3 regions of the Paucibacter sp. B51 genome follow, and region 3 is predicted to be linked to each of the others. Evidence: predicted binding sites of a transcription regulator. Region 3 holds the regulator's gene; each other region holds the start of a gene.
The links. The regulator FNR, encoded in region 3, switches genes on or off when oxygen is low (the NO sensors DNR and NnrR bind a similar motif). The targets are predictions, from matches to a motif close to TTGATNNNNATCAA.
Positions count from the first base shown of each region.

Region 1: a site for FNR is predicted at 2,304-2,317, ahead of OOB33_RS12135 (hemerythrin domain-containing protein). Genes of this name have one in related genera too.
Region 2: a site for FNR is predicted at 2,272-2,285, ahead of cobA (uroporphyrinogen-III C-methyltransferase). Genes of this name have one in related genera too.

Region 1 covers NZ_JAPIVN010000001.1:2,832,461-2,836,431, reverse strand. The annotation lists gene OOB33_RS12140 (methyl-accepting chemotaxis protein) at 14-2,020, opposite strand; gene OOB33_RS12135 (hemerythrin domain-containing protein) at 2,384-2,869, shown strand; gene dinB (DNA polymerase IV) at 2,950-3,971, shown strand, end outside.
Region 2 covers NZ_JAPIVN010000001.1:2,945,919-2,949,889, reverse strand. The annotation lists gene OOB33_RS12665 (Crp/Fnr family transcriptional regulator) at 1-421, shown strand, start outside; gene OOB33_RS12660 (Crp/Fnr family transcriptional regulator) at 592-1,332, shown strand; gene cobA (uroporphyrinogen-III C-methyltransferase) at 1,317-2,198, opposite strand; gene OOB33_RS12650 (c-type cytochrome) at 2,320-2,697, shown strand; gene OOB33_RS12645 (cytochrome D1 domain-containing protein) at 2,694-3,926, shown strand; gene ahbB (siroheme decarboxylase subunit beta) at 3,947-3,971, shown strand, end outside.
Region 3 covers NZ_JAPIVN010000001.1:4,575,022-4,578,992, reverse strand. The annotation lists gene ccoG (cytochrome c oxidase accessory protein CcoG) at 1-1,339, shown strand, start outside; gene OOB33_RS19285 (hypothetical protein) at 1,376-1,630, shown strand; gene OOB33_RS19280 (hypothetical protein) at 1,690-1,935, shown strand; gene fnr (fumarate/nitrate reduction transcriptional regulator Fnr) at 2,047-2,781, opposite strand; gene hemN (oxygen-independent coproporphyrinogen III oxidase) at 2,964-3,971, shown strand, end outside.

The DNA.
Region 1 (3,971 bases), 1.7 Mb from region 3:
GCGCTCTCGCAACTCAGGCCGCCAAGAGCTCGCCCTCGGGCAGCTTGAAACGCTCCACCCCGGCCACCAGCTCGCCCGATTCCTGCTGCAGCGCCTGGGCCGAGGCCACGCTGCGCTCGACCAGGGCGACATTGCGCTGGGTCAGTCCGTCCAGCTCCTGCACCGAGGCGCCGACCTGGGCCACGCCCTCGCGCTGCTGAGCCGCGCCGCTGGCGATCTCGGCCAGCAGCTGGTTCATGGCCGCGGCACTGCGGGCAATGCGGGCCATGGTGGCCTCGACCTCGCCCACCTGCTCGCCGCCGGCCTGCACCCGTTCCAGATTGGCCGAGATCAGGCTGCGGATCTCTTTCGAGGCCAGGGCCGAGCGTTGCGCCAGGGCCCGCACCTCGGCCGCCACCACAGCGAAGCCGCGCCCCTCCTCGCCCGCCCGCGCGGCCTCCACCGCAGCATTGAGGGCCAGGATGTTGGTCTGAAAGGCCAGGCTGTCGATCAGGCCGGTGATGTCGGCCATGCGGCCCGAGGCCTGCTCGATGCCGGCGATGCTGTGCCGCAGGCGCTGCACCTGGGCGCTGCCCTGCTGGGCCAGATCGGCATTGCCGGTGGCCATGCCGGCGGCATCGCCCGCGTGTTCGGCCGTCTGCCGCACGGTGACGGCGATCTGCTCCATGGCCGAGGCGGAAGTCTGCAAGCTGGCGGCGCTTTGCTCGGTGCGCCGCGCCAGCTCCACCGCGCCCTGGGCCATATCGGCGCTGGCCTGCAAGATGGCGCCCGAACCATCGCGCACGCCGGCGACGATGTGGCAGAGCGAGGCCTGCATATCGTGCAAGGTGTGCATCAGGCGCGCGGCCTCGTCGCAGCCCCAGGGCTCGGGGCGGGTGCGCAGATCACCGGCCGTCATGGCCAGCATGTGGCGGCGCAGCTCCTTGAGCCCGCCGTCCATGACCAGGAAAAAGCAGTGAAAGAGGTAGGCCGCCAGGGCCAGGCAACACAGCGTGGCCACGCCCAGCCACAGGCGCAGGGTCAGGAGATGCGTCTCGCGCTCGGCCAGCAGGCCATCCAGGGCCCGCAAGCCCTGCTCGGCCAGGCCCAGGGCCTGCTGCAAGGCGGCATGGCCCTGGCGATAGGCCTGCTCGGCCGTGCGCGTGCCCAGCAAACGGGTGGGGTCGCCGACCTCGCTGCGGTAGGCCGCCACGGCGTCGAGGGCCTCGACCGGCACCGCCTGCTTGAGCGAAGGCCGGGCGCGCGCGGCACGCTGCAGATCGCTGCGCACGGCCTGCAGGCCGTTCTGCACGCCAGCATCCCAGACGGCATAACGGCGCAATTGCTCGGGCGTGTAAAAGCCCTTGGCCAGGCCGAAGGTCGACCAGCCCCAGAGCTGGCCCAGGTCATCGGCCAGGCGCGGCAGATTGAGCACCAGGGCATCGACCAGGTAGAAGCCGTCCAGCTCGGCATCGAGCACCAGGCGCGAGTTGTCGCCGATGCCTTGCAGCAGCTCGACCACCGCGGCCGCCACCGGGCCAAACACCGTGCGCCCCTGCTCATCCACGCCCTGTGGTGCCTGCGCTGTCTGCGCCCAGGCCGTCTGCAAAGCCTGGAGGCGAGGCGCCAGGCCCAGGGCCGCCAAGTCCTCCCGGCTGCCTTGCGCCAAGCGGGCGAGAGCCTCATCGACACGGCGCCGGCCGCTGGCCAGATCGGCCTCGGCCGGCGGGTGGCCGCCCAGCAGGGCGCGCGTGGCGTTGCGCACCTCCAGCAGGCTCAGCAGCAGGGGCTGGGCCTGGGCCATCAGGCGCACGCCGGCGCGCTCCTTGCGCACAGTCTCCAGCGCCTCCTGCTGCGCCTGCCAGAAACTCAGGCTCAGCAGCAGGATGGGCAGGCCGAAGGCCAGGCTGATGCAAGCGGCCTTGAGCCGGAAGCTCAGGCGCCGGAACAGGCGCACGCCCAGGGCCCAGACGCCGTGGTGGCGAAAGAAATCCAGCGTGGGGCGCCGCAGCGCCTCCGGCTCGATGGAGCGGTCGATCATGATGTGCATTCCCTCGTTCATGGCTGGCCTGCAAGCACCGGCGCTCGGGTGAGGCCGTGTCTGCGTGTGAGCGATTCCGTCTCTGGCTGGGATGGCTGGAGAGGGTCCGCTTCTTGGCGTTGGCTAGTAGAGGCGCATTCTTGGCGCCTGGCCGGGCCCCGAAAGCCCGAGCAGGGCGGGCTCTGCCGGCCATCTTCACAATCGCCATCGACGCATGATCCGAACGGATCAGGACAAGCCGGAAAACGGGCGATATGCAAGCCAGGCCATACGCCGCTCGCACTTGATCTGCCACAAGCCCGGCCCAAACGGGCGACGCGGCCATGCCCGGCGCGCAGGCAAATGCGCTACCCTTGCGCTCCTATGAGCACCACCCTTGCATGGACCGACGCCCTGGTCCTGAACCAGCCCCAGATCGATCAGACCCACCAGGAGTTCGTCGCCCTGCTCAATGAGCTGGGCGAAGCCCTGGCCCAGCCCGAGCCCGATCCCCTGCCCCTGTATGCACGCCTGCTGAGCCATACCGAGGCGCATTTCGCCATGGAAGAGGGCTGGATGGCGGCCACCGGCTTTGCCGCCGACAACTGCCACAGCAAGCAGCACGCCATGGTGCTGGACGTGATGCGCCAGGTGCTGGCCCACACCCATGCCCATGCCGACCTGGAACCCATGCGCAATCTGCTGCCCGAGCTGGTGAACTGGTTTCCGGCCCACGCCGACATGATGGACGCGGCCCTGGTCTTCCACATGAGCCAGGTCGGCTACGACCCGCTCAGCGGTGCCATCGCCCAGCCCCTGGCCACCGAAGCCAGCGGCATCAGCTCCTGCGGCAGCCAGGGTTGCAGCTGAACCAAGCGCCTGAAGAAAAGCTGGATAAAAAACCAGCCCACTGACAGCGCTTGTCAGCAGGCCGCGCCACAATGGCGGCCATGTCCGAGCGCCTCGTAACGTCCTCCACGGCCCTGCCCGATCGCCTGATCGCGCATCTGGACATGGACGCCTTTTATGCCTCGGTCGAGCTGTTGCGCTACCCCGATCTGAAAGGCCAGGCCGTGGTGATCGGCGGGCGCCGCATGCACGAGCCGCGCACCTTGGCCGATGGCACGCGCGAGTATTCACGCCTGCGCGACTACACCGGCCGCGGCGTCATCACCACCTCCACCTACGCGGCGCGCGACCTGGGCGTGTTCTCGGGCATGGGCATGATGAAGGCCGCCCTGAGGGCGCCCGATGCCATCCTGCTGCCCACCGATTTCGAGGCCTACCGGCATTACTCGCGCCTGTTCAAGGCAGCGGTGGCCGAAATCGCGCCGGTGATCGAGGACCGCGGCATCGACGAGATCTACATCGACCTGGGCGAGGTACCCGGCATCCGCGAGCCGGTGGGTTTTGACCCCCTGGGCGGCGTGCGGGCAGTGGCGCGCGAGATCAAGAACTCGGTGCTGCGCGCCACCGGCCTGACCTGCTCGATCGGCATCACGCCCAACAAGCTGCTCTCCAAGATCGCCTCCGAGATGGACAAGCCCGACGGCATCACCCTGCTGCTGGCGCCCGATGACCTGCAGACCCGCATCTGGCCGCTGGGCGTGCGTAAGATCAACGGCATCGGCCCCAAGGCCGGCGCCAAGCTGCAGGCCCTGGGCCTGGAGACCGTGGGCCAGTTGGCCGCGGCCGAGCCGGCGATGCTGATCGCCCAGTTCGGCAAGAGCTTTGGCGCCTGGCTGCACGAAGCCGCCCATGGCCGGGACTCGCGGCCCGTGGTCACGCACAGCGAGCCGGTGTCCATCAGCCGCGAAACCACCTTCGAGCGCGATCTCCATGCCGTGCACGACCGCGCGGCGCTGGGCGCCATCTTCACCCGCCTGTGCGAACAGCTGGCCAGCGATCTGCAGCGCAAGGGCTACCTCGGGCGCACCATCGGCATCAAGCTGCGCTTCGAGGGCTTTCACAC
Region 2 (3,971 bases), 1.6 Mb from region 3:
CATCATCAATGCCCAGGCCCTGAGCGACACCTTGCTGCTCTCGGTCTCCAAGCAGGCGGTGCTGACCGAGATCGAGCACGACAGCCGCTTCGCCCTGCGCATGCTGGCCGGCATCTCGCGCCGCCTGCATGGCCTGGTCCACGATGTCCAGGCCTATGCCCTGCACAGCGGCGTGCAGCGGGTGATCGGCTATCTGCTGCGCGACCAGCTGGCGGCGGACGGCAGCAGCGGCGAGTTCGTCACCGTCTCCCTGCCGGTCAGCAAGGCCACCATCGCCTCGCGCCTGAGCCTGACCCCGGAGTACTTCTCGCGCGTGCTGCACGAGCTGGAAGCGGCCGGCCTGATCGAGGTCGACAAGCGCGACATCCACATCCGCGACACCGCCCTGCTCGCCGCCTACACCGGCGCGGCGCAGGCCTGAGCCGCCGCCAGCAAGCGCCAGCCACCGCCATCGTCCGATGGAACTAGGGTGACTAGTTCCGTGGAACTACTGGCAGATGCGGCTTGATGCACATCAAATGAGCCCGGCCCGGGCTGAACAGAATCGCCTCCGCTGCGTCCTTCTCTTCAGCCCCACAACGAGGTTCAACGATGTCCCACACAACGATCTCCGCCGCCCAAGAGCTGCCGCGCTATCTGGCGGTGCAGCCGCTGTTCCGCGGCATCAGCGAGCCGGATCTGGCGCGCATCGTGGCCCAGGGTTGCAGCCTGCTGCGCCTGGCGCGCGGCCAGAGCCTGTTCAGTGCCGGCGAGGTCTGCGACAGCTTCCACCTGCTGGTCACCGGCCAGCTCAAGCTCTTCGCCATCTCGGCCCAGGGCGGCGAGAAGGTGCTGGAACTGCTGGGCCCGGGCCAGACCGTCGGCGAGGCCGCCCTCTTCAACGATCTGCCCCAGGCTTTCAGCGCCCAGGTGCTCAGCGATGCGCTGCTGCTGCGCATCCCCAAGGCCGCCATCACCGAACAGATCAGCCGCGACCCCAGCTTCGCCCTGCGCCTGCTGGCCGATGCCTCGCAGCGCATCCACGGCCTGCTGCGCGATGTCGAGAGCTACTGTCTGCACAGCGGCATGCAGCGGGTGGTGGGCTTCTTGCTGGACGGCGAGCCGCAAGCGCGGCAGGCGGCACGGCCGTCGGCGAGCCCAACGGCGAGGCGCGAGCCGCACACCGTCTCGCTGCCGGTCAGCAAGGCCACCATCGCCTCGCGCCTGAGCCTGACGCCCGAGTACTTCTCGCGCGTGCTGCGCGAGCTGGAGGACGAGGGCCTGATCCAGATCTCGCGCCGCGACATCCACATCCTGCAGCCGCAGCAGCTGGCCAGCTACACCTTGCAATAGTCTCGCGCCGAAGCCTGACTCCAGATTCCAGCGGCATCGCTGAGCTCGGGCGGCGCCGCCATCGCCGGCGCCAGCACCTCGTGCAAGGCGGTGACCGCGCCGATCAGCAGCAGGGTCGGCGACTTCAGCCCATGCGCCAGGGCCAGGTCCGGCAAGGCCTGCAGGCTGCCGCGCACGCAGCGCTGCTGCGGCAGGCTGGCGTTCTCGACCAGGGCGGCCGGCGTCTGCGCCGGCAGGCCGTGAGCGATCAGCTGGCGGCTGATCAGCGGCAGGCCAGCCAGGCCCATATAGATGACCACGGTCTGCTGCGGCCGCGCCAGCATGGCCCAGTCCAGCGCCAGCGCTTCTTCTTCCCCCTCCGCTCCGGCCTGCGCGGCCGTGCAGGCACGCAGGTGACCGGTGGCATAGACCAGGGTGCCGGCATGGTCGCGGTGGGTCAGCGGGATGCCGGCCGCGGCGGCGGCGGCCTGGGCCGCGCTGATGCCGGGGATGGTCTCGAAGCGGATGCCGGCGGCGGCCAGGGCCTCGGCCTCCTCGCCACCGCGACCGAAGATATAGGGGTCGCCCCCCTTCAACCGCAGCACCCGCCGGCCGCCGCGCGCCAGCTCGATCATCAGCGTGATGATGGCTGCCTGGCTCAGGTGGTGGCGGCCGCTCTGCTTGCCGACGAAGACACGCTCGGCTTGCGGCGAGGCCAGGGCCAGAACCTGCTCCGAGACCAGGTGGTCGTAGAGCAGCAGATCGGCCTCGGCCAGCGCGCGGGCGGCCTTCAGGGTCAGCAGCTCGGGGTCGCCGGGTCCGGCGCCGACCAGGGTGACCTGGGCGCGCTGCGTGGAGAGCAAGGAGTGGCTGTGGCTGGCGTTCATCGAGGGCTCCGGCATCGGCAGAAAGGCCGCTGCTGCTGGACTTGATTGTGGACAGGGGCCGGCGTCCCGGTCCTTGACGCAGTTCAAGGACAGGCAGCGAGCGAGCGGCGAGCATGGACGCATGAACCACCGCCTGCAAGCCCTGCTGATAACGTGTTTTTTGAGCGTGCTTCCGACCGCACCGGTCCGGTCCGCGCCAACCCAGTCCGCGGAAGCTGAGCCCCGCGCCGCACGCCAGCTGCAGCTGCTGCGCATCTTGCGCCAGGACTGCGGCTCCTGCCACGGCATGCAGCTGAAGGGCGGCCTGGGCCCCGCGCTGACCGCCGAGGCGCTGCGCGAGCTGCCCCATGAGGCCGTGGCCGCCACCATCTTTCACGGCCGGCCGGGCACGCCGATGCCACCCTGGAAAAGCATGATCAGCGCCGCCGAGGCCGACTGGCTGGCCCGCCAGCTGCAGCACGTAACACCCGCCGCCAGCGGCACGGAAGCTCAGAAATGAAACCCGTCAAACACCTCCCCACCCGCTGCCTGGCCGGCCTGTCCGGTCTTCTGCTGAGCCTGCTGCTGAGCGCCTGCGCCAGCCCTGCTGCGACCGAGCCTGGCCCGCAGCACATCGTCGGCACCGGCGACCTCGGCCTGGTGGTCGAGCGCGCCAGCGGCAGCCTGCAACTGCTCAACACCAGCCGGCGCGAGCTGCTGGGCCGCATCGAGGGCCTGGGCGATCTCTCGCACGCCTCCCTGGTCTACTCGCGCGACGGCGCCCACGCCTATGTGTTCGGACGCGACGGCGCGCTGAGCAAGGTCCATCTGCCCAGCCGGCGCCTGCTCGCCCGGGTGCAGCAGAGCGGCAACTCGATCGGCGGCGCGATCTCGCAGGACGGCCGTCTGGTGGCGGCGCAGAACTACCAGCCGGGCGGCATCAAGGTCTTCGACAGCGTGACCCTGGCCGAGGTGGCCGACATCCCGGCCGAGTACGCGCCAGGCCAGCGCTCGCGCGTGGTCGGCCTGGCCGAGCTGCCCGGCCAGCGCTTCATCTTCTCGCTGTTCGACGCGGGCGAGATCTGGATCGCCGACCTCAGCGGCATCGCCGCCGGCCGGCCGCCGCAGCTGCAGAAGTTCAAGGACGTGGGCCGCCAACCCTATGACGCGCTGATCACGCCGGACGGCCGCCACTACATCGCCGGCCTGTTCGGCGAGGACGGCCTGGCCAAGATCGACCTCTGGGCGGCCGAGCCGCGGGTCGAGCGCATCCTGGCCGGCTATGGCCGTGGCCAGCAGGCGCTGCCGGTGTTCAAGATGCCGCATCTGCGCGGCTGGGCGGTGGCCGGCCGCCACGCCTATCTGCCCGCCATCGGCCGGCATGAGGTGATGGTGGTCGATACCGAGAGCTGGCAGGAGGTCGGCCGCATCGCCGTGGCCGGCCAGCCGGTGTTCGTGATGGCGCGGCCCGACGGGCGCCAGGTCTGGGTCAACTTCGCCCTGCCCGACTACGACCGCGTGCAGGTCATCGACACCCAGAGCCGCCAGATCATCCAGACCCTGAAGCCCGGCCGCGCGGTGCTGCATATGGAGTTCACCCCGCGCGGCGAGTCGGTCTGGATCTCGGCCCGCGACGACAACCAGATCAGCGTCATCGACACCGCCAGCTTCGTCGTCCAGGCGCGGCTGGCGGCCGCCTCGCCCAGCGGCATCTTCTTCACCAGCCGCGCCCAGCGCAGCGGCTTCTGAGACGCCGGGAGCAGGCCGCCATGGACGAGACCCTGAGCATGCACG
Region 3 (3,971 bases):
GGCGCTGGTCTGGTTCACGCAGATCCTGTTTTACGGTCTGCCCTGGCTGCTTTGGAACGACCGGCAGGCGGTGCTCTTCGAGCTCGCCAGCCGGCGTTTTTACATTTTTGGCCTGGTCCTTTACCCGCAGGATTTCATTTACCTGACCGGGCTGCTGCTGATCTCGGCTTATGCCCTGTTCCTGTTCACCGCCGTGGCCGGGCGGCTGTGGTGCGGCTATGCCTGCCCGCAGACGGTCTACACCGAAATTTTCTTGTGGATCGAGCGGCAGTTCGAGGGTGACCGCCAGGCGCGCATGAAGCTGGATGCCTCGCCTTGGGGTTTCAACAAGCTGTGGCGCAAGGGCGGCAAGCAACTGGTGTGGATCGCCGTCGCGCTCTGGACTGGCTTCACTTTTGTCGGCTATTTCACCCCGATCAAGTCCTTGTGGGCTGAGGCGTTCACTCTCAGCTTTGGCCCTTGGGAATGGTTCTGGGTGCTGTTCTACGCCTTTGCGACCTACGGCTTCGCGGGCTTCATGCGTGAGCAGGTCTGCAAATACATGTGCCCCTACGCGCGCTTCCAGAGCGCCATGTTCGACAAGGACACATTGATCATCAGCTACGACGCCGAGCGCGGCGAACCGCGCGGCTCCCGCAGCAAGAAGGCCAGCGTGGACGAAGTCAAGGCCGCGGGACTGGGGTCGTGCATCGACTGCACCCTGTGTGTCCAGGTTTGCCCCACAGGCATCGACATCCGCAAGGGCTTGCAGTATGAGTGCATCGGCTGTGCCGCCTGCATCGACGTCTGTGATGGCGTCATGGACAAGATGAACTACCCGCGTGGCCTGATCCGCTACGACACTCAAAACGGCTTGCAGCAACACCTGAGCCCGGCGCAAAAGCTGCGCCGCTTGTTCCGCCCGCGTGTGGTGATCTACACCGTGGTTTTGTTCGTGTTGTGCACCGCCTTGCTGGCCAGCCTCTTGTTCCTGCGCAGCCCCGTCAAGCTCGATGTGGTGCGTGACCGTGGTGTGCTTGCCCGCGTGGTGGAGGATGGCTATGTCGAGAACCTCTACCGATTGCAGGTCATGAACGCCACCGAACAGAATCACCGTTATCAGGTGACGGTCATCGGCATGGAGGGCATCAAACTGGAGCAGGTGGCTGAGCTCAGTGTTGCACCGGCCGAGGCGCGCTGGCTGACGCTGTCGGTGCGGGTGCCGCCCGAGACAGCGGCCCGCGCGGCGCAGGATCGCAAGGGCTCGCACGCGATCGAGTTCCAGCTGCGCAGCCTCGACGGCGCCAGCAGCGGTGCGACCGTCGTGCATGAAAAATCAACCTTCATCGTGCCGCGCTGAACCAAGCTTGGCCCACACACACAGGAGACGAGACGCATGAGCCAGAATTTCAAGCCTGAAAATGGCACGGCGGCCCCCAAGGCCGCTGGCTGGTGGCGCACGCCGATGATGTGGCTGGTGGTTGGCGGCCCGGCGCTGGTGATTGTGGCCAGCTTCATCACTCTGAGCTTGGCCATCAACAATCCCGACCCCGTGCTGGAGGACAAGGTGGTGGCCAACAAGGCCAGCGGTAGCAAGGCCCTGGTTCCTGCGCGTGAAGCGCGCAACCATGCAGCCACTGGCGGGCAGTGATCATGGACGCGGCTGATCCGTCCGCATCGGCAGTTCCCAAGCAAAGCAGCCGCTGGGCCATGGCAGTGGCTTGGCCATCCTTTTTCATGGCCGGGGTGATGGAGGCTCTGGTGTTTGCGGTCGTCGACCCCAGTGATCTGAGCTGGTTTGGCGCCGAGCGCCTGGATTGGTCGCGTCAGGCGGTCTATACCGTCAGCTTCATGATCTTTTGGTTGGTCATCAGCCTGGCAGCCAGTGTCAGCGTCATGCTGGCCACCTTGCCTGATTTGCCCGAGGACGCCCACCCGCGCGGCTGGCCGCGTTGATCCCGCAATGCGATTCGCCCGCCCGGCGTGGTGGCGCCAAACAAAAAGGCCTTCGTTCACACGAAGGCCTTTTTGTTTGACTGCGCCGCCCGTGCCGCGGGCGCGTTGATCTCAGCAGTTGCTGTTGTTGACCAGCTTTTGCAGGCCGGCCTGGTCGAGGATGCGCAGGTGCCGTTGCTTCACCTCCAGCAGGCCTTCTTCCTGGAATTTGGAGAAGGTGCGGCTGACGGTCTCCAGCTTCAGGCCCAGATAGCTGCCAATTTCCTCGCGCGTCATGCGCAGCACCAGGGCGGCGGCGGAGAAGCCGCGGGCTTGCAGACGCTGAGTAAGGTTGAGCAGGAAGGCGGCCAGGCGTTCTTCGGCCCGCATGCTGCCTAGCAGCAGCATCACACCGTGGTCGCGCACGATCTCGCGGCTCATGATCTTGTGGAACTGGCGCTGCAGATCGGTGAACTCGCGCGACAACTCTTCGAGCTGTTCGAAGGGGATCACGCAGACCTGGGAGTCTTCCAGTGCGACAGCGTCACAGCTGTGGCGGTCGGTGCTGATGCCGTCGAGGCCCAGCAATTCGCCGGCCATCTGGAAGCCGGTGACCTGGTCGCGACCATCTTCCGAGGACACGCAGGTTTTGAAGAAGCCCGTGCGCACGGCGTAGAGCGACTGGAACTCGTCGCCGCTGCGAAACAGGGTGTCACCTCGAGCCACGCTGCGGCGGGTGGCCACCAGCTGGTCCAGCTGATCCAGGTCGCCGGAGGATAAGCCCACCGGCAGGCACAGCTCGCGCAAATTGCAACTGGAGCAGGCGACCTTCAGCGGCTCAAACTTGATAGGGACGGTGGCATTCATCGTGTGCTTTTTAAGGGATTCGCAGGCAGCAGGCGGAGCAGACTGGGGCTGCGGGACTTCCAGATTTTTCACGGACATGAGCATGATGCACCTCAAACATGGGTGCATTGTTGGGTCGACAATGCGCGCCGAGCTTGATCCTTGTCAAGTCGGCTCGCCAAAGCCTTGGCAAAGTGCGGCCCATGGTACAGAACATTCAAGACCGAGGCCCTCGGCAACCTGAGACAAAGCCTGCTAGCGGCGCTGCGGCGGGTGCGCCCGCAGCCGCACAAATCAACGAAGCGCTCTTGCGACGCTTCGATGTATCCGGGCCTCGCTACACCTCGTACCCCACGGCCGATCGCTTCGTCGAAGCCTTCACCATCGAGCAATACCAGCAGGCGCTGGCGCAACGCGCGGGCGGTTCGCAGGTGGGCGGCAACACGCCGCTGTCGCTCTATGTCCACATTCCGTTCTGCGAATCGGTCTGCTATTACTGCGCCTGCAACAAGGTCATCACCAAGCACCATGATCGTGCCACCGAGTACCTGCAGGCCTTGGTGACCGAGATGGACCTGACCCTGGAGCACCTGGGCCGGGGCGCGGCGGTCTCGCAGCTGCATTTGGGTGGCGGTTCTCCGACCTTCCTGAGCGACGCGGAGCTGAGCCAGCTGATGCAGGCCATGCTGGAGCGCTTCCGCCTGGCGCCGGGCGCCGAGGTGTCGATTGAAGTGGATCCGCGCACGGTCAGCGTCGAGCGCCTGGCTCATCTGCGTCAGCTGGGCTTTAACCGTCTGAGCTTTGGCGTGCAGGACTTTGACCCCGAGGTACAGAAGGCCGTGCATCGCCAGCAGAGCTACGAAAGTGTTGAGGCCTTGATGGTCTCTGCCCGCTCGCTGGGATTTGAATCCACCAATGTGGACCTGATCTACGGTCTGCCGCTGCAAACACCCGAGTCCTTTGCTCGCACCATCGAGCAGGTGGGGGCGCTCAAGCCCGACCGCATCGCGCTTTACGGCTATGCCCATCTGCCGCAGCGTTTCAAGCCGCAGCGCCGCATCAATGAGGCTGAGCTGCCGGTGGCGGGCGACAAGATCACCATGCTGGCCGCGGCCATCAGCGGCTTTGAGCGCCATGGCTACAGCTATATCGGCATGGACCACTTTGCCTTGGCCAGTGACTCCCTGGCCGTGGCCAAGCGCCAGGGGCGG